2 regions of the Arthrobacter sp. Y3223151 genome follow, and region 2 is predicted to be linked to the other one. Evidence: riboswitches for the same ligand, from Rfam matches in the RefSeq annotation. Region 2 holds a riboswitch; the other holds the start of a gene.
The links. A riboswitch is a leader RNA that binds a small molecule or an ion and turns the genes downstream of it on or off. The one in region 2 is predicted to bind cyclic di-AMP.
Positions count from the first base shown of each region.

Region 1: linked by a shared signal. The riboswitch ahead of AC5RUP_RS05700 (M23 family metallopeptidase) and the one ahead of AC5RUP_RS05240 (C40 family peptidase) in region 2 are both predicted to bind cyclic di-AMP.

Region 1 covers NZ_JBNHGI010000002.1:412,247-426,751, forward strand. Annotated here, with positions in the region: gene AC5RUP_RS05695 (NlpC/P60 family protein) at 144-854, opposite strand; cyclic di-AMP (ydaO/yuaA leader) riboswitch at 871-1,044, opposite strand; gene AC5RUP_RS05700 (M23 family metallopeptidase) at 1,162-1,758, opposite strand; cyclic di-AMP (ydaO/yuaA leader) riboswitch at 1,936-2,149, opposite strand; gene AC5RUP_RS05705 (iron-dependent transcriptional repressor DtxR) at 2,249-2,944, opposite strand; gene serC (phosphoserine transaminase) at 3,193-4,326, shown strand; gene AC5RUP_RS05715 (HNH endonuclease signature motif containing protein) at 4,640-6,574, shown strand; gene AC5RUP_RS05720 (MFS transporter) at 6,678-7,943, opposite strand; gene AC5RUP_RS05725 (DUF3027 domain-containing protein) at 7,992-8,852, opposite strand; gene AC5RUP_RS05730 (cold-shock protein) at 8,863-9,246, opposite strand; gene AC5RUP_RS05735 (hypothetical protein) at 9,477-9,731, shown strand; gene AC5RUP_RS05740 (helicase-associated domain-containing protein) at 9,874-12,462, shown strand; gene AC5RUP_RS05745 (DNA repair helicase XPB) at 12,463-14,118, shown strand; gene AC5RUP_RS05750 (hypothetical protein) at 14,167-14,430, opposite strand.
Region 2 covers NZ_JBNHGI010000002.1:302,443-316,947, forward strand. Annotated here, with positions in the region: gene AC5RUP_RS05185 (CDGSH iron-sulfur domain-containing protein) at 1-41, shown strand, start outside; gene AC5RUP_RS05190 (phosphatase PAP2 family protein) at 159-1,022, shown strand; gene AC5RUP_RS05195 (hypothetical protein) at 1,143-1,442, shown strand; gene AC5RUP_RS05200 (DUF488 domain-containing protein) at 1,464-2,012, opposite strand; gene AC5RUP_RS05205 (LapA family protein) at 2,026-2,454, opposite strand; gene AC5RUP_RS05210 (hypothetical protein) at 2,651-3,445, opposite strand; gene glsA (glutaminase A) at 3,532-5,346, shown strand; gene AC5RUP_RS05220 (aldehyde dehydrogenase family protein) at 5,351-6,814, opposite strand; gene AC5RUP_RS05225 (MBL fold metallo-hydrolase) at 7,101-8,171, shown strand; gene AC5RUP_RS05230 (MFS transporter) at 8,168-9,529, shown strand; gene AC5RUP_RS05235 (LysR substrate-binding domain-containing protein) at 9,713-10,645, opposite strand; cyclic di-AMP (ydaO/yuaA leader) riboswitch at 10,896-11,060, shown strand; gene AC5RUP_RS05240 (C40 family peptidase) at 11,064-11,969, shown strand; gene AC5RUP_RS05245 (MDR family MFS transporter) at 12,435-13,871, shown strand; gene AC5RUP_RS05250 (HNH endonuclease signature motif containing protein) at 14,111-14,505, shown strand, end outside.

The sequences.
Region 1 (14,505 bases), 110 kb from region 2:
CGTGTGGCGCCGCGCCGTCGTTGCGCGCCGTCGTCCCCGCGCCGTCCCCGCGCCGTTTCCGCGCAGATCTTCCGCGCACCGGGTTTTAACGCCCGCAGCGCGCCCCGAAGGACGCGCCGCGAGAAAACCGTGACAGGAAGGGTTTAGCCTGCAGGACGGATGAAGACCGGGCCGGAGCCGATGTAGGCGCTGCCCAGGACAGTGCTGTAGCCCGCCCACCCACCGTGGACCGCCTGGCCGTTGCCGACGTAGATGGCCACGTGGGCCACGCCGGCGCCGCCGTTGGCGTAGTAGATGATGTCGCCGGGCTGCGGGGTGGCCACCTGCGTGCCGTAGGCAAAGAACTGCGCCGGGGCCAGGTCGCCCACCGCGAAGCCTGCCGCGCGCAGGGCGTTCTCGACCAGGGCCGTGCAGTCCTGGGCGACACCGATCTGTCCGTAGGCGGCCGCGACGATGGCGCCTGCGGCTCCGCTGGCGGCAGCCTCGCCGGCCTTCTTGACGGTCTTGGTTTCGTTCGACCCGGCGTCGTTGCCGGTCGTGGGGTTGATTTCGTTGGAGACGGCCTGGACAACCGGCTCCGGTGCGGGAGTGGAGGTGATCCCCGCGCGTTCGAAGGTCAGCTTCACGGCTGCGGAGGCCTGCACGGCTTCCACCTGCACGCGGGCCGGGGCCTCGACCCCTCGGTCAGCGTTGACGGCCTGGGCCGGGATGGTACCGGTCAGAACCAGGCCGGTAGCGGCGGCGATCACGGCACCCTGACGTCCCATGGTTCCCGCATTCGCGGACACAGCCTTGGAAATCGTCTCAAGCGGGCTCGTGCGGACGGGGGTCGCACGATGGCGGCCCGCAGTAATGCTCTTGGACACGGTCTGTACCTCTCCCAAATGCCTGCGAAGTGAGCTGTCGGGTTCGGATGGGAGTTCATCCGGCCGGCCGGCTTGCGGGCTGGTGGCCCGGGCCTGCTCGGCTTTACCCCAAGGACACCGTGCGATGTCCGGGAAGTGGTTCCCCCGCCTCTGCCATGCGATTCGGTGCGAACGAACTTCGGGCGACGGCAGAGTTCGGCATTCCGCCCGAAGGTGCCAGCCTGTTGACGACTGGCACGGGTGAAACCTTATAACAGTTTGCGGGATGTGTCACGTTCCGGTTACGGCGTGTTCATCACAGCCAGCCGGTGGGGTCCACCAGCTTGTCGTTGACCATTACTTCGAAGTGGAGATGGCAGCCGGTTGACGCGCCGGTGGTGCCGCTTTGGCCCACCATCTCCCCGCGCTGCACGGTCGCACCGACCGAGGTGTCAATGGTGCTCAGGTGGTTGTAGGTGGTCTTCAGGCCGTTGCCGTGGTCCACCACGATCCGGTTGCCGCCGCCGCCGACCTGGAAGCCCGCCTCGACGACGGTCCCGCCGGCCGCTGCGTGGACCGGGGTGCCGCAGGCTGCTCCGTAGTCCTGGCCGGTATGCAGCTCCCCGGCGTAGCCGGTGATGGGACTGACGCGGTAGCCGAACGGCGAGGTCATGGTCAGCTCGTCCATCGGCTGCGAGAGGGAGCCTTCGCTGCTGACCACCTGGGCATTGCTGCCCGAGGCGACCATGACCTGCTTCAGCTTCGTGTCCGGGTCGAACTTGCTGGTCAGTCCGGCACGCTCAAACGTCAGCCGGGCTTCGGTGGCGGCGGAGATGCTGCTGGCGGCCGGGGCATCCTGCGGGGCGTCGGCAGTGGCGCCGGCCGTCGTCGGCAGCATCACGGTCAGGGCCATCCCGGAGGCGGCTGCAACGATCGCTGTCTTATGCCCGACGTCGCGTGCGGCTGCTGCTACCGGCGAGGGTGCCGGCTGGGCGCGGCGTCGGCCGGCTGTTGCGGCACGTGGGCGTGAGTGTTCGGCCGGGGCGGTTGAACGGCGCCGTCCCGAGGCTTTGTGTCCTGCCAAAATTCTTTTACCTCTCCCAAAGCGCCTGCGAAGTTAGCTGTCGGATTCGAGTCAAGAGAAAACTCGGCCACACCGCACAGAGCGCCGGTGGAACGATTCACCGGGGCTTTGCCCGCTGCGGCTTCACCCCAAGGCAGCGAACAAACTGCCGCTTGGTGGGTCCTCCGCCCCTGTCTCACGGATACACGCCTCCGCCGACAGGGTTCGGCTTGCGAAGGGTGTGGGAATCGATGTCTCGATGCCCGGGTCAACTATACGTAAAACTCCGCGAAAGTAATAAATCCGTTATCCGGGGTGCGTGTTTTCAAGGGTCAACGTTTCATCGCATTGATACAAAGATGTGCGCGGCAACTTCCGGAGGCAGTTCCAAGGCCCCTTCGATCCCCGGCACGCGCACGGAAATGTACTCGCCGGCGGTCTCCAACTGAAGGCTTGCGCCGGGCTTCAGCCCGCCCTCTTCCAGCTGGAGCAATAGTTCCGGTTCCACCTGGATGGGCTCCGCCAGCCTGACGATGCTCACCTCTTTGTCGGACGTGTAGCTGCCCATGGCCTGTGCCAGATTGAGCACGCCGGTGGTGAACACTTCGGCCGGCTGGCCCCCGAGCGCTTCCAGGCCCGGGATGGGATTGCCGTACGGCGAAACCGTCGGCCTGCCCAGCAGTTCGTAGAGCCGCTGCTCGACCCGCTCGCTCATCACGTGCTCCCAGCGGCAGGCCTCGTCATGCACGTAGGCCCAGTCCAGTCCGATGACGTCGGAGAGCAACCGCTCGGCCAGCCGGTGCTTGCGCATCACTTCGGTTGCTTTTCGACGGCCCAGCTCGGTCAGTTCCAGATGCCTGTCGCCGGTGACGACTACGAGTCCGTCCCGTTCCATCCGCCCGATCGTCTGCGACACGGTCGGGCCCGAGTGCCGCAGCCGCTCGGCGATCCTGGCGCGCAGCGCGACGATGTTCTCTTCTTCGAGCTCGAGGATAGTGCGCAGGTACATCTCGGTAGTGTCGATGAGATCAGTCAATGGCTTCTTGCTCCTCGGCGCGGTGAAAAGGCTGCTCCAGCAGCTTGCATGAGGGTGTTTTCCCCTCCCCAGCCTAGCCTGTTTTCCTTACCGGACCGGCAGCTACGCCGCGGGCTGACGCGCCGAGCGGCCAACGCAACAATGCCAGCTTCAACTAACGGCAGCCCTTTGCGTTGAGGCAGAATGAGACGGGCGTTCAACGGCGAACCGCCATCGAGATCATTGCCACCACGCCAGGAAAGGTATTCATGAGCGATACCCAGTCCATCAGCATTCCCGCCGACCTGCTGCCGAAGGACGGGCGTTTTGGCGCCGGCCCGTCCAAGGTGCGCCCGGAACAGGTCGACGCCCTGGTCGCCGCCGGCAAGAACCTCCTGGGCACGTCGCACCGTCAGGCACCGGTGAAGAATCTCGTGGGCAGCGTCCGCGAAGGGCTCAAGGAGTTCTTCAAGGCGCCGCAGGGCTACGAGGTCATCCTCGGCGTTGGCGGCTCGACGGCGTTTTGGGACGTTGCGTCCTTCGGACTGGTAGAGCAGAAGGCCCAGCACCTGTCCTTCGGGGAGTTCAGTTCCAAGTTCGCCGCGGCCACCAACAAGGCTCCGTTCCTGGCCGAGTCCAGCATCATCACTTCGGAATTCGGCTCCCGGCCGGAGCCGCGGGCAGAGGCCGGCGTGGATGTCTATGCGTGGGCGCAGAACGAAACCTCCACCGGCGTGGCCGCTCCGGTGCAGCGTGTGGATGGTGCCGACGACGGAGCCTTGGTCCTCATCGACGCCACCTCCGCAGCGGGCGGGCTCGACGTCGACGTCACGCAGAGCGACGTCTACTACTTCGCGCCCCAGAAAAACTTCGCGTCCGACGGCGGCCTGTGGCTGGGCGTCTTCTCCCCCGCGGCGCTGGAACGGGCCGCCCGGATCGGTGCCACCGACCGGTGGATTCCCGACTTCCTCAATCTGGAAACGGCCATCGACAACTCGCTGAAGAACCAGACCTACAACACGCCCGCGCTGGCAACCTTGGTCACGCTCAACGCCCAGATCGAGTGGCTGAACGGCAACGGCGGCCTGGACTTCGCTTCCGGCCGCACCGCCGATTCGGCAGGACGGGTGTACCAGTGGGCGGAGGCTTCCGCCGTGGCGACCCCGTATGTGGCGAACCCGGAGCACCGCTCCAACGTCATTGCGACGGTGGACTTCGACGACTCGGTTGACGCCGCAGCGGTCGCCAAGGTGCTGCGCGCTAACGGAGTGGTGGACGTTGAGCCGTACCGCAAGCTCGGCCGCAACCAGCTGCGCATCGCCACCTTTGTCGCCGTGGAGCCGGAGGACGTCAGCGCACTGCTGGCCTGCATCGACTACGTGGTGGACCGGCTGCAGGGCTGACTCCCCGACGTCCCCCCGGCGTCGCGCCGCTTCGCAAAGGTCCGGCTTCCGTTCGCGGCGGCGGGACCTTATGCGTTGGCAGCGTTGCCTAGGGCGTTGCGCCAGGGGTGAGCGTCAGCGACGTGCGTCAGCAGTCTGCGTCAGCAGTCTGCGTCGGCAGTCTGCGTCAGCGGCGTGCCTCATTGGCGTGCGTCAGCAGCTCGCCTGTGCACGATGGTGCCGGCAGCGTTGCGTCCCACCAGCGTCGTCCCGCCGTCCAGCGAGCCTGAATGCTCGCCCCTAGACTGTCCGATGCAGCAGATAGCGTGTGGATATGGAGGGCGAGGGCGACGAGCTTCGATTCCCGGTTCCGGGACAGGGACTGGTGATGGACCTTGGGGTGCCCTCGCGTCCGGACAGTTCCCTGCTGGAAGCGCTGCTGCAGCACGTGGTGGCAGAAGCGCTGCTCCGGCGGTATGGCATCGGGCCTGATCGCGCCGGGCTCTTTCCGGCTGCCGCTGACCCTGATACATCTGATCCCAGCTCGGCCAGCGGGGTAGGCCTGCCCGTAGTGCCGGAGGACGCGGGCGGTGAGCCTGTGGTGCCCGAGGGCGGGGTGGGGGTGCCTGCCGTGCTGGCCGGTTTGTTGGCGGTGGTGGAGCCGACGGAACTGGATGACGTGCAGACCATGGATTATCTTTTGGCTGCGGCGCGGGTGGAGGCGTGGGTGCAGTCCTGCCGGGTCAAGGCGTTGGACCGCTTCGCCCGGCTGCGTCCCGGGATGGGCGGGGACCGCGACCCGGAAGGCTTTTCCCGCTTCGCGCGCCAGGAGATCTCGGCGCATCTGTGCACCGGTGACGCCGCGGCGCGGGCCATGCTGGCCGACGCCCGGCAGATCTGCACGCACCTGCCGGGCACTCTCGAGGCGATGGGCCGCAGCGACCTGGACTTGTCGCGCGCGAAGGCGCTGGCCCGCGGCTGCGCGGACCTGCCGGCCGAATGCCTGCAGGATTTCGAGGCCGCGGTGCTGCCCGGCGCCGGGGACGTCACACTGGATACCGTCCGGTCCCGGGCCCGGCGGATGCGGGACCGGCTACACCCGGAATCCCTGGCCCAACGGCACCGGCGGGCGAACGAGTCCCGCGACGTGCAACTGACCGACCAGGACGACGGGATGGCCGAACTGTGGATCCGGACCAGCGCGGACAAGGCGCACCTGGTCTTCGACCGGATCCAAGCCACAGCTAGCTCCCTCCAAGGCCCGGACGAGGCCAGGGCCCTGCCCCAACTCCGCGCCGACGTGTTCTCTGACCTCATACTGGCCGGCCGCACCTGCCCGGCCGCCGCGGCGGATACTACGACGGCGAACGACACCGTACCGGCGGCGCCGGCCGTGGCACCGGTAACCGCCGGCAGCGGCAGCGGCCGCTTCGTTGGAGGCGTGTCCGGGGACGGGACTGTCGTTCCAGAGCCGACGACCGCGGGCGATGGGGGCGCCCAGGCCACACCCAGCGGCGGTAACTGTGGTGGTGCGGGGCCGGGGATGCTGGTCACGGTGCCCCTGGCCACGCTGCTGGGATTGAGCGAGGAGCCCGGGGACTTGGCCGGGCACGGCCGGATCCCGGCAGGCATGGGACGGGAACTGGCGCAGCTGGCCAAGTCCTGGTTGCCGGTGCTCACCGACGACCACGGCCAGGCAATCGCGGCCGCCCGGAAACTGCGGACTCCGCCCGAATGGCTCAAACGCCTGGTCCGGGTCCGGGACCGGCACTGCCGCTTCCCCGGCTGCCGCCGCGCCGCCAGATACTGCGAAATCGACCACATCCAAGGGTGGGACGACGGCGGGCCAACCCTGCCGGAAAACCTGCAGTGCCTGTGCAGCGCCCACCACGCGTCGAAGACCGCCGGGCACATCCAAGCCGAGGCCGGCCCACACGGTCAGATCACATGGACCACGCGCACCGGCCACCGCAAGACCACCCACCCGGACGAGGGCTGGGACACCCTCCTGCCCCGTCCAAAGGACACGGAAGCGCCAGCCAACGGAGAAAACGAAGAGAACACCGACGGCGCCCCAGATGCAGCCGGAGACAACGCCCGCGGCGCCGCAGATGCAGCCAGAGACACCGACGGCGCCGCACCCGCCGCGGGAGACGCCGCCGCCTGCGACATCAGCGACCGCGGTGACCAAGCACCACCAAAACGATCGCTGGGCGGCATCGAACTGCCCGACGACAACACCGACCCCAACGCGCCACCCCCATTCTGAGCTTCCCGCGGCACGAGCAGAAGATGTCGGGGCGCCTGCGGAGAATGCCGTAACCTCAGCAGAGAATGCGGGGTGCGTGGGGCGCCTGCGGTCTCGGAATCTCTTAGCCGCGCCGGTCCGGCACGCCGTAGGTGATGGTTAGTTTCCGGGCCGCAGAGCGGTCGAAGCGCAGACGCATGTGGTGGGCACGCCAGGCCCACACGATCCCGATCGCGGCTGCGGCCACGCCGGACAGCGCGGCCACCCCCAGCCCCCAGCGCGGGCCAAAGCTGTTGGCCACCAAACCGACCAGAGGCGCACCGATCGGGGTCCCACCCATCAGGATGGCCATGTACAAAGACATGACGCGCCCGCGCATCATGGGAGCGGTCGTGGTCTGCACATACGCATTGGCGCTGGTCATGATCGTGATGGCGGCAGCGCCGACCGGCACGAGCGCCAGCCCGAACAGCCAAACCGTGGGGGCCAACCCTGCCACCGTGCAGGCGATGCCGAAGGCCACCGACGCGCCGAAGATATAGCGCAGCCGGGGGCGGTCCCGCCGTGCGCTAAGCAGCGAACCGGTGACCGAACCCGCGGCCATGACCGAGGAGAGCAAACCGAAATCGCCGGCATGCCCGCCGAACTCCGTGCGCGCCATGGAGGCGACAAAGACGGAAAAGTTCAGGCCGAAGGTACCGATGATAAAGATGGCAGCGAGCACGACCACCAGGTCGGGCCGCTGCTTCACATACCGGAAGCCTTCGAGGATCTGCCCGCGTCCCTTGGCGGCCTTCTCCCGCAGGTGAAGCTCCTGCCGTCGGATGGCGAGCAGCGCCGCGATCATTGCCGCGAAGGTGGCGGTGTTGATCAAAAATACCGGTCCGGGACCGATGGCGACGGTGAGCACACCGGCAATGGCCGGCCCGACCATCCTGGCCAGGTTGAAGGACGTGCTGTTCAGCGCCACCGCGTTGGGCAGGTAATCGTCGCGCACCACGTCCGAGACGAACGTCTGCCGTGCCGGCGCATCCACCGCTGTCACCATGCCGAGTGCCAGGGCAAAGGCGTAGACGTGCCACAACTGGGCGACGTCGGCGATCACCATCAATCCCAACGCCAAGCCCAGCACGGCCATCGAAATCTGGGTGGCCATCAGCAGCTTTTGCCGGTCAAAGCGGTCGGCAACCAGCCCGGCCCAGGGGGCCAGGACCAGTTGTGGCCCCATCTGCAGAGCCATGACGATGCCCATGGCAGCGGCGTCCTGCTCGGTCAGGATGTCGTAGACCAGCCAGTCCTGCGCCGTGCGCTGCATCCATGTGCCGATATTGGAGACCAAGGCCCCAATGAACCAGATCCGGTAGTTGAACAACCTCAGTGAACGAAACACGCTTTACCGCCCTTTCCGGCTGCATACCTGCCTCGTCGATGGGTCGCGTCAGGACGTAGTTTCGGCGCCGTCCTCGGTCGCGGTGACGTCGAAGGCCTCGGTCGCGGTGACGTCGGAGGCCTCGGCGCCGGTGACGTCGGAGGCCTCGGTCGCGGTGCCGTCGGAGGCCTCGGCGCCGTAGCCGTCGGTTACGTCCTCCGTGACCGGGCGCAGGTCCTCGGCTGCGGGCACGCCGTCCGCGGCTACATCGGAATCGTCTGCCTCGGTCCGATCCGTCGCTGCCACATCATCGCCAGCAGCTGCCTCGGCGCCGTCCGCGGCTTCCTCGGTGCGATCCGTCGCCGTCGCATCGTCGGCGGCAGCAGGCTCGGAGCGTTCCGCCGCCTCCGCTACTTCGTTCGCGGCAGCAGGCTCGGAGCGTTCCGCCTTCTCTGCCCCATCGTTTGCAGCAGCGGCCTCGGAGCGTTCCGCCGCTTCTGCTTCCGCCGCAGCCGCGGCTTCTTCGGGCCGAACCCGATCGGCCCAGGGCACCCACTCGGGGGCCAGCAGCGACTTCTCGGAGGGAAGCAGGCCCACTTCGCAAACAGTTGCTTCCTTGCCCCGCGGCACCCGGGCCAGCGTGGCGAACCACTGCCAGCCCGCGTAGCCCGCCAATTGGGCCTCGAACCGGTGGGTGACCAGACGGTCGCCGTCGGCAAAGGTGCCGACGTGTGCGCCGATCTGCTCGGACGGCGCGATCTCCAGCACGCCGTCACGCGCACGGTCCACCGCGGCGGCCAACACAGGGTCCAATTTGGGAGCGCGTCTGGCGGGACGACGCCGGGGCGCCGCCTCGGCCTGCGGCTCGTCGGCGACGGCTTGCCCCGCGTCAACCGTTTCAGCGCCGGCGTCGGTCATGTTTTCAGTCATCGAGGCCGCTCTACGCGTCCAGGTCGTCGGCTACGCGGCGGAGCACCGCGGCAACCTTCGACGCGTGGGAGCGCTCCGGGTAGCGGCCCCTGCGCAGGCCGTTGGAGATTTCGTCCAGCAGCTTGATCAGGTCTTCGGTGATCACGGCCATGTCCTCGGCCGGCTTCCGCGTCGCCCGGACCACCGAGGGAGCGGCGTCGAGGATGCGCGCCGAGAGCGCGGAGGGGCCGCGCCGGCCATCGGCTATGCCGAATTCCATCCGGGTGCCTGGCTTGACGTCTTTGACGCCGGCCGGCAGCGCCGAGGCGTGCAGGAACACTTCCTGTCCGTCCTCGCTGGCCAGGAATCCAAACCCTTTATCCGTGTCAAACCACTTGACTTTGCCGATGGGCACTTTGCTTACCTCGTTCTGCTTCATGATGCAGCGGTACCGCACGCTGCTGCGTTCTTACCATGGGCCCCGCCGGTAGCACAGCGGTCGCACACGCGACCGCGCCGAATCGGGGAAAGTCTGTCTCTAGGTTATCGCGTTCCGCTGACCGCCGAGCCCGTTGCCCGCCGCTTTCCGCTCGTGGCGTGAGCGCCGGGAATGAGGCTCCGGAATGGCGGCTGTAATCTGGTGTCATGCCCGCAACCGTCCCCGCCCACAATGCGTCCCGCCCCGCCGAGTCCGGTGTTTTGCACCGAGTGCTGGTCCTTGCCGCCGTCGTCGCGCTGTTGGCCGGTTTGGGCAGCCTGGGCGTGATTTTGGCCGGCGCCATGGCCGGAACCGAGGTGTGGGCCGGCTTTCTGGGACTGACTTGGTTCTGCTTTCCCATCGCCTTCGTGCTGATGGTGCTGCTGGTGGCCGGCAGCGTCCGCCGCCGCCGACGCAGCTAGCGGCGTAGCCACCCCTGCCCCACGACGGGCTGGTCCCCGCCGCTCCCGGCCGCCAAGACCTTCGCGGCCGGGCACCGTAGGCCGCAAGACCACCCCGTCCCTACACCGCTGGGCCGCAGCGGCGCGGGGTAACGTTAATCCGGTGTCCTCCATCCGCGCCCTGGCCGGCCAGTTGGCCGCCCGCAGCGACGCCGAGCTGCGGCAGCTGTTCGGCGCCCGTCCGGATCTCTGCCTGCCGGCCGTGCCGGACTTTTCTGCACTGGCTGCGCGCGCGTGCACGCGGATCAGCCTGCAGCGGGTGCTGGAACAGCTGTCCCGGCCCGAGCTGGACGTACTCGAAGCGGTAGTGCTCAGCACCGACGTGGATGCCGGACGCGCCGCCGACGCCCGCTCCCTGCGGCCGTTGCTCCTGCCGCCCGACGGCACCGCGTGGCTTCACGAACTGGGCTCCTGCCTGGCGCGGCTGCATGGACTCGCCCTGCTGCTGCTCGCCGAACCGCCCTCCCACGACGACGGCGGTGCCGCCCCTCCTTCCCCGGCTTACCTACCGGTGGCGAGCCTGGCCGAAGCACTCGGACCGTACCCGTCAGGCCTCGGCCGCAGCTACGCAGCCCTGGCCTCAGCCAGCCCCGCGGCCGCCGACCATATGATCCGGACGGCGCGGCTGCTGCGGGAGGCCGGTCATGCCCTCCCCGCCGACGTTGCCGAGCCGGACCCGGACGAAGGCTCCGGCGCCCCGTCCCCCGGCGTCCGGGCAGCCGCCGCCCTCGAGAGCTGGCTCGCCGACCCGCGGACCTGGCCGGCACTGATGGCCCAGGCACCGGAGCATACGGAGGAGCTGCTCGGGAAGTTCCGCCGCTCCCCGCTCGGGGCGCTGCCGCACCCGCTCGCCGATACCGGCCCGCGAGACACTACCTCGCCCATCGACTGGCTGGCCTCCCACGCGCTGCTGGTGCCCATCGACGCATCGCACGTGGAACTCCCCCGGCCAGTGGGCCTGGCGGTGCGCGGCGGCGCCGTGGCTGACCCTTGGCACACGCGGCCGCCGGAGGTTGCAGCCCGGCAGGTCCGGAATTCGCTGCGTGACAACGCGGCCTTCTCCGCCGCGGCCGAGACGCTGCGCCTGGTGGCCGAACTGTTGGAACAGATACGCCGGGGCCCGGTGGCCACGCTGCGGGCCGGCGGCGTGGGTGTCCGCGAAGTCCGGCGGCTGGCCGAGGCGTTGCGGATCGAACCGGGAATGACCAGCTGGCTGCTGGAGCTGTCCGCCGCCGCCGGCCTGGTCGTCCTGGACGTAGACACCTCCCGCTGGGTGGTCCCTGCGGGTGCCGCGTTCGGCTCCCTCGAGCGCCGGGACCAATGGCAGCTGCTGGTCGCGTCCTGGCTACAGCTGGACCGGGCGCCGTCATTGGTGGGCGGGCGGACCCCGTCGGACACCGCCATCAATGCGCTGGCAGCCGAGGCATCGCGGCCCGACGCACCGGCAGTCCGGCGCCACGTGCTCGAGGCACTGGACGAACTCTGCGGTGCGGCCGATTCCGCCGGCGGCCAAGCGGGGCACGGCACAGCGGAGCAGGGCGGACTGGCCGACAGCACGCCGGCGCCCACGCCGGAAGCGATTACCGCCTACCTCGTCTGGCGACGGCCCCGGCAGCAGCGCCGGTTCAAGCGCCTGGTTCCGGGCATCCTGACCGAGGCCGCGCGGCTGGGTCTCACCGGCTCCGGTGCGCTGACCGATCTGGGGCGGGCCACAGCGCAGGACCGGCTGGCCGACGCCGCCGCGCTGCTGGCGGAGCAGCTGCCGGCACCGCTGGACCAATTCATGCTGCAGGCGGACCTGACGGCCGTTGCTCCCGGGTATCTGGCCCCGGATATCGCCGCCGAGCTGTCCCTGCTGTCGAACGCGGAAGGCCAGGGCCCGGCGGCCATCTACCGGTTCTCGGCCGACAGCATCCGGCGCGCCCTGGACGCCGGCCGGGATGCGGCCGGGATCCTCGGCTTCCTGACCCGGCATTCGGCCACCGGCGTGCCGCAGCCGCTGGAGTACCTGGTGGAGGACACCGCCTCCCGGCACGGTGCGCTGCGGGTGGGATCGGCCGCGGGTTTCCTGCGCAGCGACGACGAAGATGCCCTGACGGACCTCCTCGCCGACCCGCGCACGGCCCGCCTGGGCCTGCGCCGGCTGGCCCCTACGGTGCTGGTGTCGCGGGCCAGTTCCCGCGACCTACTCGCCTCCCTGCGCCAGCTCGGTTATGCGCCGGCTCCGGAGGCCGACGACGGCGTGGCCCTGGGCGGCGGGGCCGGCACCGGCGGCGGCAGGGCAGGCACCGGCGGCGGCAGCACTTCCGCTGACAGCACCCCGGCCGATGGTGCCGCGGCGGCGCAGGCCGGCCGCGCGCCGTCGTCGTTCCCGGTCAGGACGAACCCCTGGGAACTCAGCGCCGAAGACACCGATGCCCAGCTGGCGATGCTGCGGAGCAGCGGCGTTCCCGCCCGCCCGGCCGCCGAGGCCGGGCCGTTGCTGGCGCTGGAAACGCTGCGCACCGCGGTCCGGTTGAAACAGAAGGTGCGGATCGGCATCGTGGACCCGGACGGCAACCACCGGCGCCAGGTGATGCTCCCGCTGTCCGTCAGCGGCGGGCGGGTGCGCGTCTTCGACCCCGACCGTGACAGCGAGCGCACCGTCTCCATCCACCGCGTGATGGACATTGAACTAGTGGAGGGCAGCTGAATGGCCAACGGACCCCTGATCGTGCAAAGCGACAAGACCATCCTGCTGGAAGTGGACCACGAACAGGCCACCGAGGCCCGGCACGCCATCGCCGCGTTCGCCGAACTGGAGCGCGCACCGGAGCACATGCATTCCTACCGGATCACTCCGCTGGGACTGTGGAACGCCCGCGCCGCCGGGCTGGACGCCGAACAGGTGCTGGACACGCTGCTGAACTACTCCCGCTTCCCGGTGCCGCACGCGTTGCTCGTGGACATCGAGGACACCATGTCCCGGTACGGGCGGCTGCGGCTGGAGAAGGACCCGCAGCATGGCCTCGTGCTGCGCACCACCGACTACCCGGTGCTCGAAGAGGTCATCCACGCCAAGAAGATCCAGCCGCTGCTGGGTCCGCGGATCGATGCCGAGACCACCGTGGTGCACTCCTCCCAGCGCGGCCAGCTCAAGCAACTGCTGCTCAAGCTGGGCTGGCCCGCGGAGGACCTGGCCGGCTACGTCGACGGCACGCCGCATCCGATCGCGCTGGCCGAATCCGCGGAACCCGGGGGCTGGCAGTTGCGGCCGTACCAGCGCCTGGCCGTGGAGAATTTCTGGGCTGGCGGTTCCGGCGTCGTCGTCCTGCCCTGCGGGGCCGGCAAGACGCTGGTCGGCGCGGCCGCGATGGCCACCAGCTCCACCACCACCCTGGTGCTGGTGACCAACACCGTCTCCGCGCGGCAGTGGAAGGACGAACTGGTCCGCCGGACCTCCCTGACCGCCGAGGAGGTGGGCGAATACTCCGGCTCGGTCAAGGAGGTCCGGCCGGTCACCATCGCCACCTACCAGGTGCTGACCATGCGCCGCGGCGGGCTGTACCCGCACCTGGAGCTCCTGAATGCCAACGACTGGGGTCTGATCATCTACGACGAGGTGCACCTGCTCCCGGCCCCGATGTTCCGGATGACCGCTGACCTGCAGGCGCGGCGGCGGCTGGGGCTGACCGCGACGCTGGTGCGCGAGGACGGCCGCGAGGGCGAGGTGTTCTCGCTGATCGGCCCGAAGCGCTACGACGCGCCGTGGAAGGACATCGAGGCGCAGGGCTACATCGCCCCCGCGGACTGCGTCGAAGTGCGGGTGGACCTGCCGCGGGACGAGCGGGTGGCCTACGCCATGGCCGACGACGGCGACAAGTACCGGCTGTGCGCAACATCCCCGACCAAGACCCCGGTGGTCGATGCCCTGGTGCGGGCGCACCGGGGCGAGCAGCTGCTGGTGATCGGACAGTACATCGACCAACTGGACGAGATTGCCGCACACCTGGACGCGCCCGTGATCAAGGGCGAGACCTCGGTGAAGGAACGGCAGCGGCTATTTGACGCGTTCCGCCGCGGCGAACTGCAGACGCTGGTCGTCTCTAAGGTCGCCAACTTCTCCATCGACCTGCCCGAAGCCACCGTGGCCATCCAGGTGTCCGGCTCGTTCGGCTCGCGGCAGGAAGAAGCCCAGCGCCTGGGCCGGCTCCTGCGCCCGAAGTCGGACGGCCGGGCTGCCCGGTTCTACACGGTGGTGGCGCGGGACACACTGGACCAGGACTTCGCGGCCAAACGCCAGCGCTTCCTGGCCGAGCAGGGCTACGCCTACACCATCAAGGACGCCAACGACGTGCTGCAGCCGTAGGCCGGTCCGGAGCTGCCGCCGTAGGCCGGTCCGGACCGGCCGCCGGCCTCAGCGCAGGCCGCCGTTTCGGTACAGCTGCATGAAGGCCTCTTCGCGGACCTCCTCCAGCCGCTGGTAATCAACCGCCCAGCGGCGCCGGTCCATCCGGCGACGGGCAAGGCTTCGGCGTGTGGTGCCCGCCGCCGCGCTCAGCGCCCTCGCCGTGTCGCGGAGCAACTGCCGGAGGTCCAAGCGTCGGGAACCGTCGAACTCCTCAACCGCCTCGTAAATATCCGTTGCTTTGGATTCGCGGGCCAATACTGCTGACTGCATGATTTCCCTTTCGGCTTGTGCCGGACTTTCGCCGACGAATCAAGAATCCGTCGCCGACAGGTGTGGCGGCATCGG
Region 2 (14,505 bases):
CGCACAAGCTGCTCGCGGCGAGGCGGAAGGCCGCGCAGTAGCGCGGTCGTGCGGCCCAGTAGCCCGGTGGAAGTCGGCGCAGTAGCGCGGTTGTGCGGCGTCGTAGCTCGCCCGCGCGACGCTGCAGGAGCGCCACGCGACGCTGCTGAGGGTGCGCCGTGCCTGACGAAGTGAACGACGACGCCGGGGCACCGTCCCGGCCAGTCGACGGGCTGCGTGAAGAGCGCTTTCTGGGCGGGCGGGACCTGACCAGGTGGAGCACGCCGCCGGGCAGGTTCCTGGCGCGGGGAATGCACCGCCTCAGCAGCATCCTGGGTCCACACGCCGCGTTGATCCTCACGCTGGCCGCAGGAGCGCTGGTCGCCGTGCTGCTCACCGTCGCGTCGGCGGAGATCTACGAGGCGGTGACCGACGAAGACGGCGTTGCCGAATTCGATCAGCCGGTCCTGGACGCGGCACAAAGCGTCCGGTCGCCCTGGCTCAATACGGCGGTTACCGCGTTCACGAACATCGGCGGGCCCATCGGGATGCCGATCCTCGCGTTGCTGGTCATGGCTATCCTGACCTTCCGCCGGCGGTCCTGGACGCCGGCCATCCTCATCACCACCGCCGCCGCCGGGTCGCTGTTGATGACGGTTGCCGCCAAGCAGTTCATAGGACGCGCCCGCCCGGCGCTGCGGGAGGCGGTGCCGCCCTTCGAATATTCGGCGTCCTTTCCCAGCGGGCACTCCCTCAACGCGGTCGTCATCGCCGGCGTGGTGGCCTACCTGCTCATCCTGCGCCAGGCCAGGCGGCGGTCGAAGATCCTCACGGTCGGCGCCGCGGCCCTGTTCGCGGTGGCCATGGGATTGAGCAGGGTCTTTCTGGGCCATCACTGGTTCACCGATGTCCTGGTCGCCTGGACCCTCGGCGTAGCGTGGCTGGCGCTGGTCATCACCGCCCACCGCCTGTACCTCACCGTCTGGCACCGCGGGGCCGGCCGGGAGTCAACCAGAAGGAGATCCCCGCCCGCGGCACCCTAGCGGCACCTCGGGCAGATGCCTTCAGGCGGGTTCGACCAGGACGCCGGCCAAGGTTGCCGAGCACCCCGCTGGCGAGTGGGCGGGGATAGTCTGGAAGTCCCGACGTACAAGGAGATGCCCATGAGTTCCGTCCTCCCCACCCTGCTCACCAGCACCGGCCTGCTCGGCGGTTTCAAGACCGGCCAGGCGACCAAGAACCGCCCGCTGGCCGGCGCCGTGCTGGCCGCTGCGGGAGCCGGAGCCTTCGCGATGTGGCAGCGCAACGCCGGCACCGGCCGGGCGGCGGCACTGACCGGTGGCTATCTGACGGCCTTCGGCGTGTCCCACCCGCTGGCCAAGAAGATCGGCGCCTGGCCGGCGGTTTATACGGTGACGGCTGCGACAGCACTGGCTTCGCTGGTCTTCGGCCGCAAGCGCTGACCGCCCCCCAGCGCGCGGGCGTCAGGCCGCCGGCAGGTCCCAGTACAACCGGCCGGCATCGGTTCGCGCACCCGCCGACGGCTCGTGCAAGGATTTCTTGCCGCCGGGCAGCAGGTGCACCACCTCAAAGGCGTGCAGCAGTACCAAGACGTCCGAGATGATCCGGCGGTGGCAGCGCCACCACACGCTCTCGCTGCACATGATCGCCACGTCGGCGGCCTCGGCGTCGGTCAGCAGGCGTCCCAGTCCGTTGGCAAATTCCGGGGTGCGGGTGTAGGCGGCATAGGCCCGGAACGCAGCGACTTGCCACCAGCTGTCCGGCTCCGGCTCGCCGGCGGGAATCCGCCGTCGTCCGCCCAACTCTTCTTCCCAGCGGTAGCCGAGGCCCGCCGTCGGAAGCCATTCGGTGAGCGCGTCGCGGCCCATGTCCGGATGCTTGCGGCTGCCCGGGAAGCGTCGGACATCGAGGACCTTTTGCACGCCGGCACCGTGGAGCAGTTCGGCCAGCTCTTCGGGCGTGCTGGTGCCGTGACCGACCGTGTACAGCCGGCGGTGTACGTCTTGTGGCATCTGCGACCCCGGGTTAACGCGGGACCGAACCGTTCTTGCGGCTTACGCGGGTGCGGTAGCGCAGCTGGATGATGCGGGCAGCCCCGGCGGCGGCGACGAAGATTCCCCCGGCGACCGACGCCACGAACAGCGCCAGCCCCAGTGCGACCTGCCCCTCGAAACCGAAATAGCGCAGCAGGACCTGGTCCTGGTTCTGCGCGATGAACACAATCAGCAGCACCAGCAGGAGCAGGGCAACGACCACCGACGTCCAGATCATCCCCAGCCGCGTGCCTTGTTGCCTCGCCTCGCGCCCATCCTTGCCTGTCCCGCCGGTTTTGGGCCCAAGGCCGTCGGGCGTGCCCTGCCCGGAGCCACCGGACGGCCCGGCTCCCGATCGGCCGGTGTTGGTGCCCCCGGCCTCGGCTCCGTCCCGTCCCGTGCCCTGCGGATTGGAAGTCATTGCTGTCCTGCCTTTCGCCGCGGCGCCTTTTCCCTCAGCGTAGACGATGCATCAGCGCAGCGACACCGGCGTCAGACCGTGAACACGTCGTGCACCGCGACGTGATGCACTTCGATGTGGCCGCCTGGCAGCTTCCAGCCATGAACGGGACGGCCTGCCGCATGGCCGAGCCTTCGAGGTCCGCTGCCGGCCCTTGCTAGTCCGCGAGGTTGCTGCGCAACAGCTTGAAAAAGCGCTTCTGGTAGTCCGGCCATTCGTCGCTCACCAGGACGCGTTCAATCCCCTGCCGGACCCACTCGGCGTCCCAGTAGCCCAGCTTGACCAGTTGGGGCAGCAGAACCGCCAGCTTGCGGTTCTCCCAGGGATTGCCCTCATCGAACTGCATAGCGCTGGCACCCTTGATTCCGGGTACGTGGAACAGTTCCTTGAGCGTCACGTCGATTAGGCCCGGCCGCGCCCGCAGGAACTTTAGAAAGTCGATGGCTTTAACCTGCGTCTGGCTCAACAGCAGGAGCATCGCGCCTCGATGCGCCGGGGCGGGCACGAGGCCGTCGCGGACCCAGTCAAACATCGCGTCGATACCGCGGTTGCGGTCCCAGCCTTTGGGATTGCGCAGGTAGCGGGCCGCCCATGCCTCGACGAACAGGTCCAGGTGGCCCGGAAACAACACCGGCGGCACGTCGCGCGCAACTTTGAAATCGGTGTAGGACAGGCCGGCGGACCGTTCCGCGCCGATGCAGGCCATGTGGGCGATGTCCGCGGCGGCCCAATGATCGGGCTGCAACGGGCCCCGCCACCACCCGTCCGGCGAGCGCTCGCCGGTCGGCTCTGCCGAGACCACCATCCGGAGCCTCCGGACCATCGACTTCTGGCGCCGCTTTTCGCTGTCCGGCATGGCTGCCGCGTAGCCAAGGACCCCGGCGCGATCACCGGCGCTCAGCAAGTCGAACAGCGGATTGTCGGCGGCCGGCACCGGCCCGGGATCGGTCATACCGCCAATCTAACCTGCCGGGTTCCGGGCTTGGCCTAGCCCGGTCCCGGTGGTTGTACGTTCCAGCCACCCCATAGGCTGGCATCATGGACTCCCCTATCCAGAGCTATCTCCGCACCCTGCACGCCGAGCTCGCCGGCCTCAAGGACGGCAAGCCGTACGGCGGGATTCCCGCGATGGCCGGCGCGGACCCGAACAAGTTCGCCATCTGCTTGGCCACCGTGGACGGCTACGTGTACGAGGTCGGCGATTCGAACGAAGAGTTCACCATCCAGTCCATTTCCAAGCCCTTCACGTACGGGCTGGCGCTCTCCGACCTGGGTCTGGACGCCGTGGACCGCAAGGTGGACGTGGAGCCGTCGGGCAACGCCTTTAACGAGATCTCGCTGGCTCCGGGCACCGGCCGACCGGCCAACGCGATGATCAATGCCGGGGCGCTAACCGCCACCTCCCTGATCAAGGGCAGCGGCGGCAAGACGGGTTTCCGGCGCATCCTTGAGCACTATTCCGCCTTCGCCGGCCGCGACCTGTCGGTCAGCGAGCGCACGTTCCAGTCGGAGGCGCGGCACGGCTACCGCAACCGGGCGCTGGCCCACCTGCTGCGCTCCTTCGAGATCATCGAGCAGGATCCGGATCCGGTGGCCGAGGACTACTTCCGGCAATGCTCGGTGCTCGTCACTTGCCGCGACCTCTCGGTCATGGCGGCCACCCTGGCCAACGGCGGCACGAACCCGCTCACCGGAAAGCAGGTGCTGGACCTGGAGGTGGAGGAACGGGTCCTCTCCGTGATGGCTACCTGCGGCATGTACGACGACGCCGGTGCGTGGCTCTCGGACGTGGGCATGCCGGCAAAGTCCGGGGTCGGCGGCGGCCTGCTCGCGGTGCTGCCGGGCCAGTTGGGCCTGGCCGTTTATTCGCCGCCGCTGGACGACCACGGCAGCAGCGTGCGCGGCGTGGCGGCCAGCCGGCGGATCTCGCACGACATGGGGCTGCACTTCGTCCGGGCCGCGCGCACCGGCCGCAACGCCATCCGCGCCAGCTACGACATCACCGACGCCCCCTCCGGGATCCGCCGCAACGACGAGGCCGCCGAGGTGCTGCGCGCCAACGGGCACCGCGCCCGCGTGATCGAGCTGAACGGAGACCTGCTGTTTGCCGGCACGGAATCCATGGTGCGCGAGGTCAGCGACCTGGACGAGTCGGTGGAACTCGTCATCCTGGACATGCGCCGGGTGGACGAAACCGCCCCGGTCGCCCTGGACATGCTGGAGCAGCTTCGCGCCTCGCTCGCGGATGCCGGGCGCGAACTGGTGATGATCGACGGCGAGGGCGCCCTCGCGCAGCGGTTCGAGGAATCCGGGCGGCCGGTGCCGTCGTTCGCCACCCGCAGCACCGCCGTCGAATTCGCCGAGAACCGGCTGATCGCCGGCTATGGCGACGAGCTCTGCAGGCCCGCCACGGTGGAGGTGCCCGATTCGCCCGCGCTCAGCCCGCTCGGCCCGGAGGACTCCGCCGCGCTCGCGGAGCTGATGGAAGAGCGCGAGTATGACGAAGGCGAGCTCATCCGCCGGGTCGGCCAGCGCTTCGCCGGTGTCTATTTCATCCTGTCCGGCCGCGTCACCACCACCTCCACCGGGCCGGAGAACACCAGGGTCAAACTCACCACCCTCAGCGCCGGCATGACGTTCGGTGAAATGGCGCTCGGCAGCGCGGACCGGCAGGAAACCACCGTGCGCGCCGTTGGCCCGGTTCGGGTCAGGCTCCTCCCGGCCGAAACCATGAGCCGGCTGGAGAGCGAAAACCCGCGCCTCGCCGTCGAACTCTGGAAAGCCCTGACCCGCGACGCGTACGCGCACGTGGACCGGTACATGCGCGAAACGGCCGTGCGCATCCGCGACTGACAGCTCAGAACGGGTACTGCGCGTGCCCGTTCTGCTGGATGGTGATCCAGCGCTCCTCGGTGAACGAATTGATGCCGGCCTGCCCGCCGAACTTGCCGTAGCCCGACGCCTGGATGCCGCCGAACGGGGCCATCGGCTCATCCAGCACCGGCTGGTCGTTGACGTGGCCAATGCCGGTCTTGAGCCGCTGTGCCACCTCGATGCCCTCGGCCAGGTTCTCCGTGATGACGCCCGAGGTCAGGCCGTAGTTAGTGTCGTTCGCCAGCTTCACCGCCTGTTCCGGTCCGTCCACCTCCATCACCGTCGTCGCCGAACCGAAGATCTCCTCGTCGTAGATCCGCATCTCTTCGGTGATCCCGGAGAGCACGGTCGCGGGCACCACGGCCTGGGCCGCCTTCCCGCCGCCGGCCAGCACCGTCGCGCCCTTGGACACGGCGTCGTCGATCAATGCATACTGCCGGTCCGCCGAGGCCTGCGTGACCTGCGGCCCGATCACCGTGTCCTGCTTCATCGGGTCCCCGGTGGGCAGCTTGGCGACCTTCTCCGCAAACCGGCTCGAGAACTCCTCGGAAATGCTGCGGTCCACGATCACGCGATCCACCGACATGCAGATCTGCCCGGCGTTCATGAACGAGCCGAAGGTCGCCGCTTGCACGGCGTAGTCGACGTCGGCGTCCTTGAGCACCACCAGGGAGTTCTTGCCGCCGAGCTCAAGCACCGCGGGCTTCAGGTTTTGCGCCGCCAGCGTGCCGATGATGCGTCCCACCTTGGTGGAACCGGTGAAGTTCACGTTCCGCACCCGGGGGTCGGAGACCAGGGTGCTCACCACCTCGTTCGCGTCCGCCCGGTCGTTCGTGATGACGTTCAGTACTCCCGGGGGCAGGCCCGCATCCAGCAAAGCGTCCGCCAGGAACAGGCCGCAGGAAAGCGGCGCGTCCTCGCTGGGCTTGAGCACCACGGTGTTTCCCACGGCCATCGGGATGGCCATGGCCCGCATGCCCAGGATGAAGGGCGCGTTCCACGGAGACAGCGCCGCCACCACCCCGTAGGGCTGCCGGACGGAGAACGAGAACTTGCCGGGCAGGTCGGTGGCCAGCACGTCGCCGCGCGGTGCGGTGGTGGCTGCGGCTGCCGAGCGCAGGATGTTGGCGGCGAGCTGGACATTAAACCCGGCCCAGACCGCCACGCCGCCCACTTCTCCGGCCATCAACTCGATGCCCTGCTGCATCCGTTCCTCGAACAGGTCCGCCGCTTTCAGGAAAATCTTGGCCCGCTGGGTGGGAGGCGTTGCGGCCCACGCGTCGAAGGCCGCCGAGGCCGCGTCAACCGCTCGCGTGACGTCTTCCGGCCCGGCGGCAGCGACGGTGGCGAAGGGTTCGCCCGTGTAAGGGCCGATGTCCTCGGTGGTCTTGCCGGAGGCTGCCGGGACGTGCTCGCCGTTGATGATCAACTCACGCGTGATGGGCATGGCGCTCATTCCTTTCCGAAGTGGCTGGGCCGCGCCGCCGGCCACAGCCGAAGCGCCGGCCGTCCCCGCAGCCCGGATAAGGCGGAGCCTACTCCCGCCGTCGGGCCCGGACAATGGCAAGGACGCGGATGAGGGCAGGCTGCCGGCCGCTTGCTTGCCTGCGTCATAAGTAAAAGCGTTTAAGTTGGCCGGTTATTACCGTTTTACGAAACTGTGTGTGAGCCGCATCATGGAATTCAGGTTCCGCCGGTACCACAGGCGGAAAGAATTTCGAGGAGCTCGACCCATGACCCTTTCCCTCAAGCCGCACGTCGTCACGCTGGGCACGGCGGGCGGTCCCCGCTGGTGGACCGGTGAGAACGCCGGCCGCCGCACCGGCATCGCCACCGCCGTCGTCGTCGGCGATGCCGTCTATCTAGTCGATGCCGGCAACGGCGTCGGACGCCAGCTGATGAAAGCTGGCCTGCAGGTTTCGTCCCTGCGCGGGATTTTCCTGACCCACCTGCACTCAGACCACACGATCGACTTGGCCGGGCTGGCGATTTTCGGCCTATTCACCCTCACCCCGGGACAGCGGAGCATCCGCATCCTGGGACCGGGCGACCGCGGTGAATTGCCGCCGCCCTCCCCCCGCGCCACGGTCCCGCCGTCGCCCGTTTTCCCGCAGTTGCCGACGCCGGGCACCCGGGACATGTTCCACCACCTGATGCAGGCGTACGCCACCGATCTCAACGACCGGGTCATCGACGCCCTGCGCCCCTCGCCGCTGGACTATTTCGTGGCCGAAGACATCGTCGTCCCCGAGGCCATCGGCTACCACCCGAACCAGAACCCGACGCCGGCCGGGATGGAGCCGTTCGAAATCTACCGCGACGAACTGGTCACCGTGACAGCGACCCTGGTGGAGCATCCGCCCGTGGCACCCGCCTTCGCCTTCCGGTTCGACACGGCCGAAGGCTCGGTCACGATCTCCGGCGACACCGCCCCTTGCCAAAACCTGGTGCGACTGGCCCGCGGCACGGACCTGCTCCTGCACGAGGCCATCGACTTCGACTGGGTGCAGCGGGCGTACGGCAGCATCGATACCGACGAAGCCCGGGCCTCCATCGACCACCACCGCAGGTCCCACACCTCGCCGCAGGACGCCATCGCGATTGCGCGGCAGGCCTGCGCCCGCACCCTGGCGCTGCACCACCTGGTGCCGGGAACCACGCCGGACGCCGTCTGGCAGGCACACGGCAAAGACTTCAACGGCACGTTCCTGATCCCCGACGATCTGGACGTTATCTCCTTCTCTTCCAGCGACCCGGAATTCACCGGAGTCGCCGATCATGACGAAATGGCGGTTGCACCATGAGCAATGACACGACGACGGCGTCGGCCCCTGCCACGAACGACAGGCAACCCGGGGACCTGAAGGTCCCCAGCCTCAACACCCCGGAAATGCGGCGCATCCTGGCGTCAAGCTTCCTGGGCAGCGCCATCGAATTCTACGATTTCATCCTCTACGCCACCGCGGCGGCGCTGGTTTTCAACACGGTGTTCTTCGTGAACCTGGACCCCGCAGTGGGGATCTTCGCCTCGTTCGCCACACTGGCGGTCGGCTACATCGCACGGCCGCTCGGCGGGATCATCTTCGGCCACTTCGGTGACCGGCTGGGGCGCAAGGGCGTGCTGATCACCTCCATGGTGCTCATGGGCGTCGCCACCACCCTGATCGGCCTGCTGCCGACCACGGCGCAGATAGGCATGGCCGCTCCGCTGGCGCTGATCGTCCTGCGCATCGTCCAGGGCTTGGCCGTCGGGGGCGAGTGGGGCGGTGCCATGCTGATGGGCCTGGAACACGCTCCAAAGGAACGCCGCGGGTTCGCGGCCAGCTTCGCCAACATGGGAGGTCCCGCCGGCGCGGTGTTGGCCACCCTCGCGGTTTCGGCCGTGTCCGTACTGCCGGACGAGCAGTTCCTGACCTGGGGCTGGCGGCTGCCGTTCCTGATCAGCATCGTCCTGGTGGGCATCGGCCTGATCGTCCGCCTCAAGGTTGCCGAGTCCCCGCTGTTCCTGGCGCTGGAGGACAAGGCCGAGGAGAAAAAGATCCCGATTCTCGAGGTGCTGACGAAGTACCCGAAGAACGTGATCATGGGCACGCTGGTGGGGATGAGCTCCTACACCGTCCAGGGCCTGATGACCGTCTGGGCCATCTCCTACGTGGTGGACGAGGTCGGCCTGGACCGCACCAGCGTCCTGAACGTCAAAGCGTTGGGCGCGGCGCTGACCGTCGTCGCCATCTGGTTTGCGGCCCGGCACAGCGACAAGCTCGGCCGCCGGCCCGTCATGCTGATCGGCATCACCGCCGGCGCGGTACTGGCCTTCCCCATCATGTGGATGCTGGAGCTCGGGACCCTGTGGCTGTTCGCGATCGGGCTGTTCCTGGCCAACGGCGTCATCCAGGGCACGATCTTCGGCCCGTTCGGGGCGTTTACCGCAGAGCTGTTCCCAACCCGGATGCGCTACACCGGCGCCTCGCTGGTCTACCAGCTCTCCTCGACTCTGGGCGCAGGTTTCACGCCAATGATCGCCAGCGGCCTGGTGCTGGCGGCCGGCGGCGCGCTGTGGCTGGTGGCGACAGTCTGGGCCGGCGCGTTCGTCCTCGCGGGGCTGTGCATCCTGGCGATCAAGGAAGGAAAGGACCAGGACCTTACCGCGGAGAACATGTAGTTCCTCCAGCCATGCGTTTAACCGCGACGGCGGCCGTTGCCCGGGGCAGCGGCCGCCGTCGCGGTTAAGCATTGTCACGCCGTCGTGTGCCCGCCCCGGCACTTTGCTGGCCGCGTCGCCGAGGCGGGTCACGCCGTCGTGTGCCCGCCCGTCACCTTGCTCGCCGAAACTGACAGGGCTGGGTCACGCCGTCGTGTGCTCGTCCCATCCGCTCGCCGCCGCGCCGCCGACCTCGGCGCAGAAGTCCAGGAATGTCCGCAGCCTGAGGCTGGGCCGGGTGACGCTGGCGTAGGCCACACAGACGTCGCTGTGCCCGACCGGTCCGTCGATTTCCACCGTGGCCAGGGGAAGCCCGTCGTAGCTGTAATTGCCCGGCGGGCGCTGCACCAGCACGGTGTAGCCGAGGCCGCGCGCCACCATGCCCCGCACCGCCTCAAAACTTGACGAACGCCAGGCGATCTTCGGATCCAGCCCGGACAGCCGCAGATTGACCAGCTGGTTGTCGCGCACGGTGGGGATGTCCAGCGAGACAAAGTCCTCTTCGGCCAGCTCGGCCAGCCGGACGCTTTTCCGGGAAGCCAGCGGGTGGTCCGCGGCCAGCAGGACGTAGGGCCGGCCTTCCTTGACGGTGCGGGCCTGCACGCCGGGCAACAGGTGCCGAGTGTGCGTCAGCACCGCATCCAGGTAGCCCTCTTGCATCCGGTGCTGCAGCTCGGCGGCTTCGCCTTCCTCCATGGTCACGGTGAGGCGCGGATGCGGCTTGATGAACCGTTCGCTGATCACCGGAACCCAGAAGGCGGACAGGGTGCTGTAACAGCCGATGGCCAGCGGGCCGACCAACCCCTGCTGGCGCTCGATGATGCTGTTCTGCACGTCGTCGGCATGCCGGACCAGGCTCCGGACGTCGCGCAGGAACTGCTGCCCGACGCCGGTCAGGGCGATTCCGCGGGACCGGTGCCGGACCATCAGCTGCGCGCCGACGATCCGCTCCAGCTCTGTCAGCGCTTGGGACATGGCCGCCTGCGAGATGTGGCTGGCGGCCGCGGCGGCCGAGATTGAGCCATGATCGGCCACTGCGACAAAGTACTGCAGCTGTTTAATCGTGAAGTCCACCACTCTGCCAGCGTACAAGTTGGCCCGCACCGGCTGCGTAACCAGCAGATTGTTGCGCCCGATGTACCGTGTCGGGCGCTTTCCAGCGGCCGCGGAGAGCTTGCGTGCTCCCCAACGATGGATGGCTTTCAGGTTATGCACAGGTAAATTTCAGGGCTTGGACAGTTACCGAACCGTTATGTAATGTTTTCATCACGTCGGCGATCATGCGCCGATGTCCTCGGAGGGTATTGCCTAGCTCTGCCAGCCTTTCCGAGTTCGTTCGCTAGACATCTGGCAGAGGCGGGGGACCCACTTTCCGGGCCCCTCTTGGGGCTCTTGGGGTTAAGTCGTACGGAGTGCATACCGCGCTGCCGCACGGCCGGGTGACTCCCACCCGAACCCGACAGCTTACCTCGCAGGCATTGGGAGAGGTATCTTCTTGCTGCTCAAAAACAATCGCGCACGCCACCGTGCCACCCCGGTCCGCAACGCCACCGTGGCCGGTCTGTCCCAGGCTGTCTCGTCCCGCGCCGGAACCGTCGGCCGCGGCGCCGCCGTCGTCACCGCCGCCGGTGGCCTGATGCTGGGTGCCGGCCTGCCGGCCAATGCCGCCGCCGATGTCACGGTCCCGACCTACGGCGCTGCCAACGCGACGGACACCGTTGCCGCTCCGGCCAACGCCGGCTTCGAGGTGGAGCGCGCTTCCGTTACCAGCTCGGCTGTCGACGCCGGTGCCACCACGCACACCGTGGTCGCGGGCGACACCGTGGGCACGATCGCCGCCCAGTACGGCAAAAATGTGCAGGACGTGTTGGCCATCAACGGCCTGGGCGCGTACTCGATCATTTACCCGGGCGACCAGATCGTGCTGACCGGATCCGCGCAGGGCACCCAGTCCGGTGGCGGCCAGGCAGCGCAGGGTGGCGGCGGAGCCGCTACGACCCTGGCTGCGTCGACCGACGCCGCGACTGTCTCGCTGGCCAGCGCCGACATCAAGCCCGCCTCAACCGGCGGCAACCAGAGCATCGTGGACATCGCCATGTCGGCACAGGGAACGCCCTACGTCTGGGGCGGCACCTCCACGGCCGGCTGGGACTGCTCCGGCTTCACCCAGTGGGTCTACGCACAGGCTGGTGTCGACCTGCCCCGCCTCAGCCAGCACCAGGGCAGCGCCCTGACCCCGACCAGCAACCCGCAGCCGGGCGACCTGGTGGTGCAGAACGGCGGCGGCCACGTGGGCATCTACTTGGGCGGCGGCAAGATGATCAGCGCCCTGAACCCGAGCCAGGGCACCTTGGTGCACGACGTGAACGCCATGCCCGTTACCGGTTACTACACGATGTAACCACCCCAAAGACTCCTGGACCGGCTATTCCCCCAACGGCCGGTCCAGGATCACAGGGAAGCCTCGTCGGCCTTGCGCCGGCGGGGCTTCTCCTCTTTTAACGCGTGCGGGGATTCTCACTCCACTTCTACTATGGGCGGGAGTGCTCCTCTTGACGGGGACCGGGGCGGGAACCATTCGCGCGCGTACCCTCCCCCGCAGGTGGCGGTTCGCGCCCGGCGGCGAGCACCGGCGTCGTTGTTTATTCGAGGTTGACGGCCGGGAATAGGAGTCAAAGGGGGCAGGTTAAGCTACTACTCCGCCTGCGCCCGGCGTTTTTGGGCTGTTTCCGGCCGCCCGCAACAGCACGATTTCCACTCGAGGATCTTCCCGTGAATAAAGATATGTCGACGAACAGAGCCTCGGCACGGCCCGGACCTGCCCGCAGCGGGCTGACGTCTGATGAGTCGTGGCCGGAACCGCCGCGTGATTGGCATCCTGTTGGTCTCAGCGTTCGTGGTGATCCTGAACGAGACCATCATGTCCGTCGCGCTGACCGAACTGATGGGCGACCTGGACATCAGCGCCCGCGCGGCGCAGTGGCTGACCACGGCGTTCATGCTGACGATGGCGGTGGTCATCCCGGTGACCGGGTTCCTTCTGCAGCGTTTCACCACCCGTCAGGTCTTCACCGCGTCGATGGCGCTGTTCTCCGCGGGAACGCTGCTGGCCGCGCTGGCTCCCGGGTTCGAAGTGCTGCTGGTGGCCCGCGTGGTCCAGGCGTCGGGCACCGCGATCATGATGCCGCTGCTGATGACCACGCTGATGAACCTGGTGCCGGCCGAGGACCGCGGCAAGACGATGGGCAACGTCTCGATTGTCATATCGGTGGCGCCGGCCATCGGCCCGACCATCTCCGGCATCATCCTCAACACCTTGTCCTGGCGCTGGATGTTCTGGCTGGTGCTGCCGATCGCGCTGGCCATGCTGGCGGTCGGCAACCGGCGGATCCAGAACGTGACCGAGCCCCGGCCGGTGCCGCTGGACCTGCCGTCCGTGGCGCTCTCCGCCATCGGCTTCGGCGGCCTGATCTACGGCCTCAGCCAGGTCGGCGCCGGGCACGGAACAACGACGGCGGGTCCGGGCACGGGTGCCGCCATGTGGGTTGCGTTTGCGGCCGGCGGCGTGGGGCTGCTGGTATTCCTGCTGCGTCAGGTCAGGCTGCAGCGCTCCGACAGGGCGTTGCTGGACCTGCGGACCTTCCGCTCCGGCAACTTCTCCGTGTCCGTCGGGCTGATGGCTGTCAGCATGGCCGCGCTGTTCGGCACCATCATTCTGCTCCCTATATATATGCAGCAGGTTTTGGGGCTCGAGCCGCTGCAGGTCGGGTTGATGCTGCTGCCGGGCGGGCTGTTGATGGGCCTGCTGGCCCCGGCCGTCGGACGGCTCTATGACAAGTTCGGCCCGATGGTGCTGCTGGTGCCGGGGACGACGGTAGTCAGCGCCGTGCTCTGGTTTTTCTCCACGGTCGGCGAGGACACCGCCCCGCTGACGCTGCTGGCGGCGCACATCGTGCTCAGTGTGGGCCTGGCGCTGCTGTTCACGCCGTTGTTCTCCGCTGGTCTCGGGTCGGTGCGGAGGCAGCTGTACTCGCACGGGAGCGCCGTCATCGGCACGGTGCAGCAAGTGGCCGGCGCCGCGGGCACCGCCATGTTCGTCACCGTCATGTCCATGCAGGCGGCCGCCCTTTCCGCCGGAGGTGCGGCAACGACGACGGCGGTGGCAGGCGGTGTGCGGATGGCTTTCCTGACCGGCGCCCTCATCTCCATCGTGGCCGTGGCGGCGGCGTTCTTCATCCGGAAACCGGTGGAGGAGCCTGCCGACGAGCCGGCTTCAGTGGACGGCGCGCCGGTCGCCCGCTGACGGTGCTTCTGGAGCCCAGCTGCACTTATCCGGCCGAGCTCCTTCACGCCCCAGTCGGTCGAGGTCCGGTCGCTTGAGCCGGTCAACGTCGGACTGCACACATCGAGAACGCTTGACGCTCGATTCCCGTGCTTGAGCACTCATTCACTTCTTCTCCACAGCCAGCCCCGTGCGCGTGCTCATCCACATACCGACCCTTGGTTCTCCTACCCTGTTCGAGGGCTTCATAGGCTGTATTTATGGCGATTGAGGTGCTGGATGAGGCTCCGGGAGCAGGGCAGGATGATTCCGTCCTGCTGGCCCGGATCCGCGCCGAGGTCAGTGAACTGAATCATCGCCTTCGGCGCGACGGGCTGACCCGCAGTACCAAGTCGGTGGCCCGGACGGCGGCACAGGTTGAAGAGCTGGCCAACATTGTTGGTCAAACCCAGCTGATTCTGGCTGGCATCATCAAAGCGCAAAACATCGCCGCCGTTGGAGAAACGGACAAGCCGCATGACCCCGAGGAACCAAATCAACGTCTGCGCGGCGCCTACAAAACGAACGAAGACTATCTGCGGGCGAAGCTGGGCATTCCCCGGCAGGAGGCTGCACGACGCTTCCAGCTCGCCGAAGCCACCGAAGTCCGCCCGGC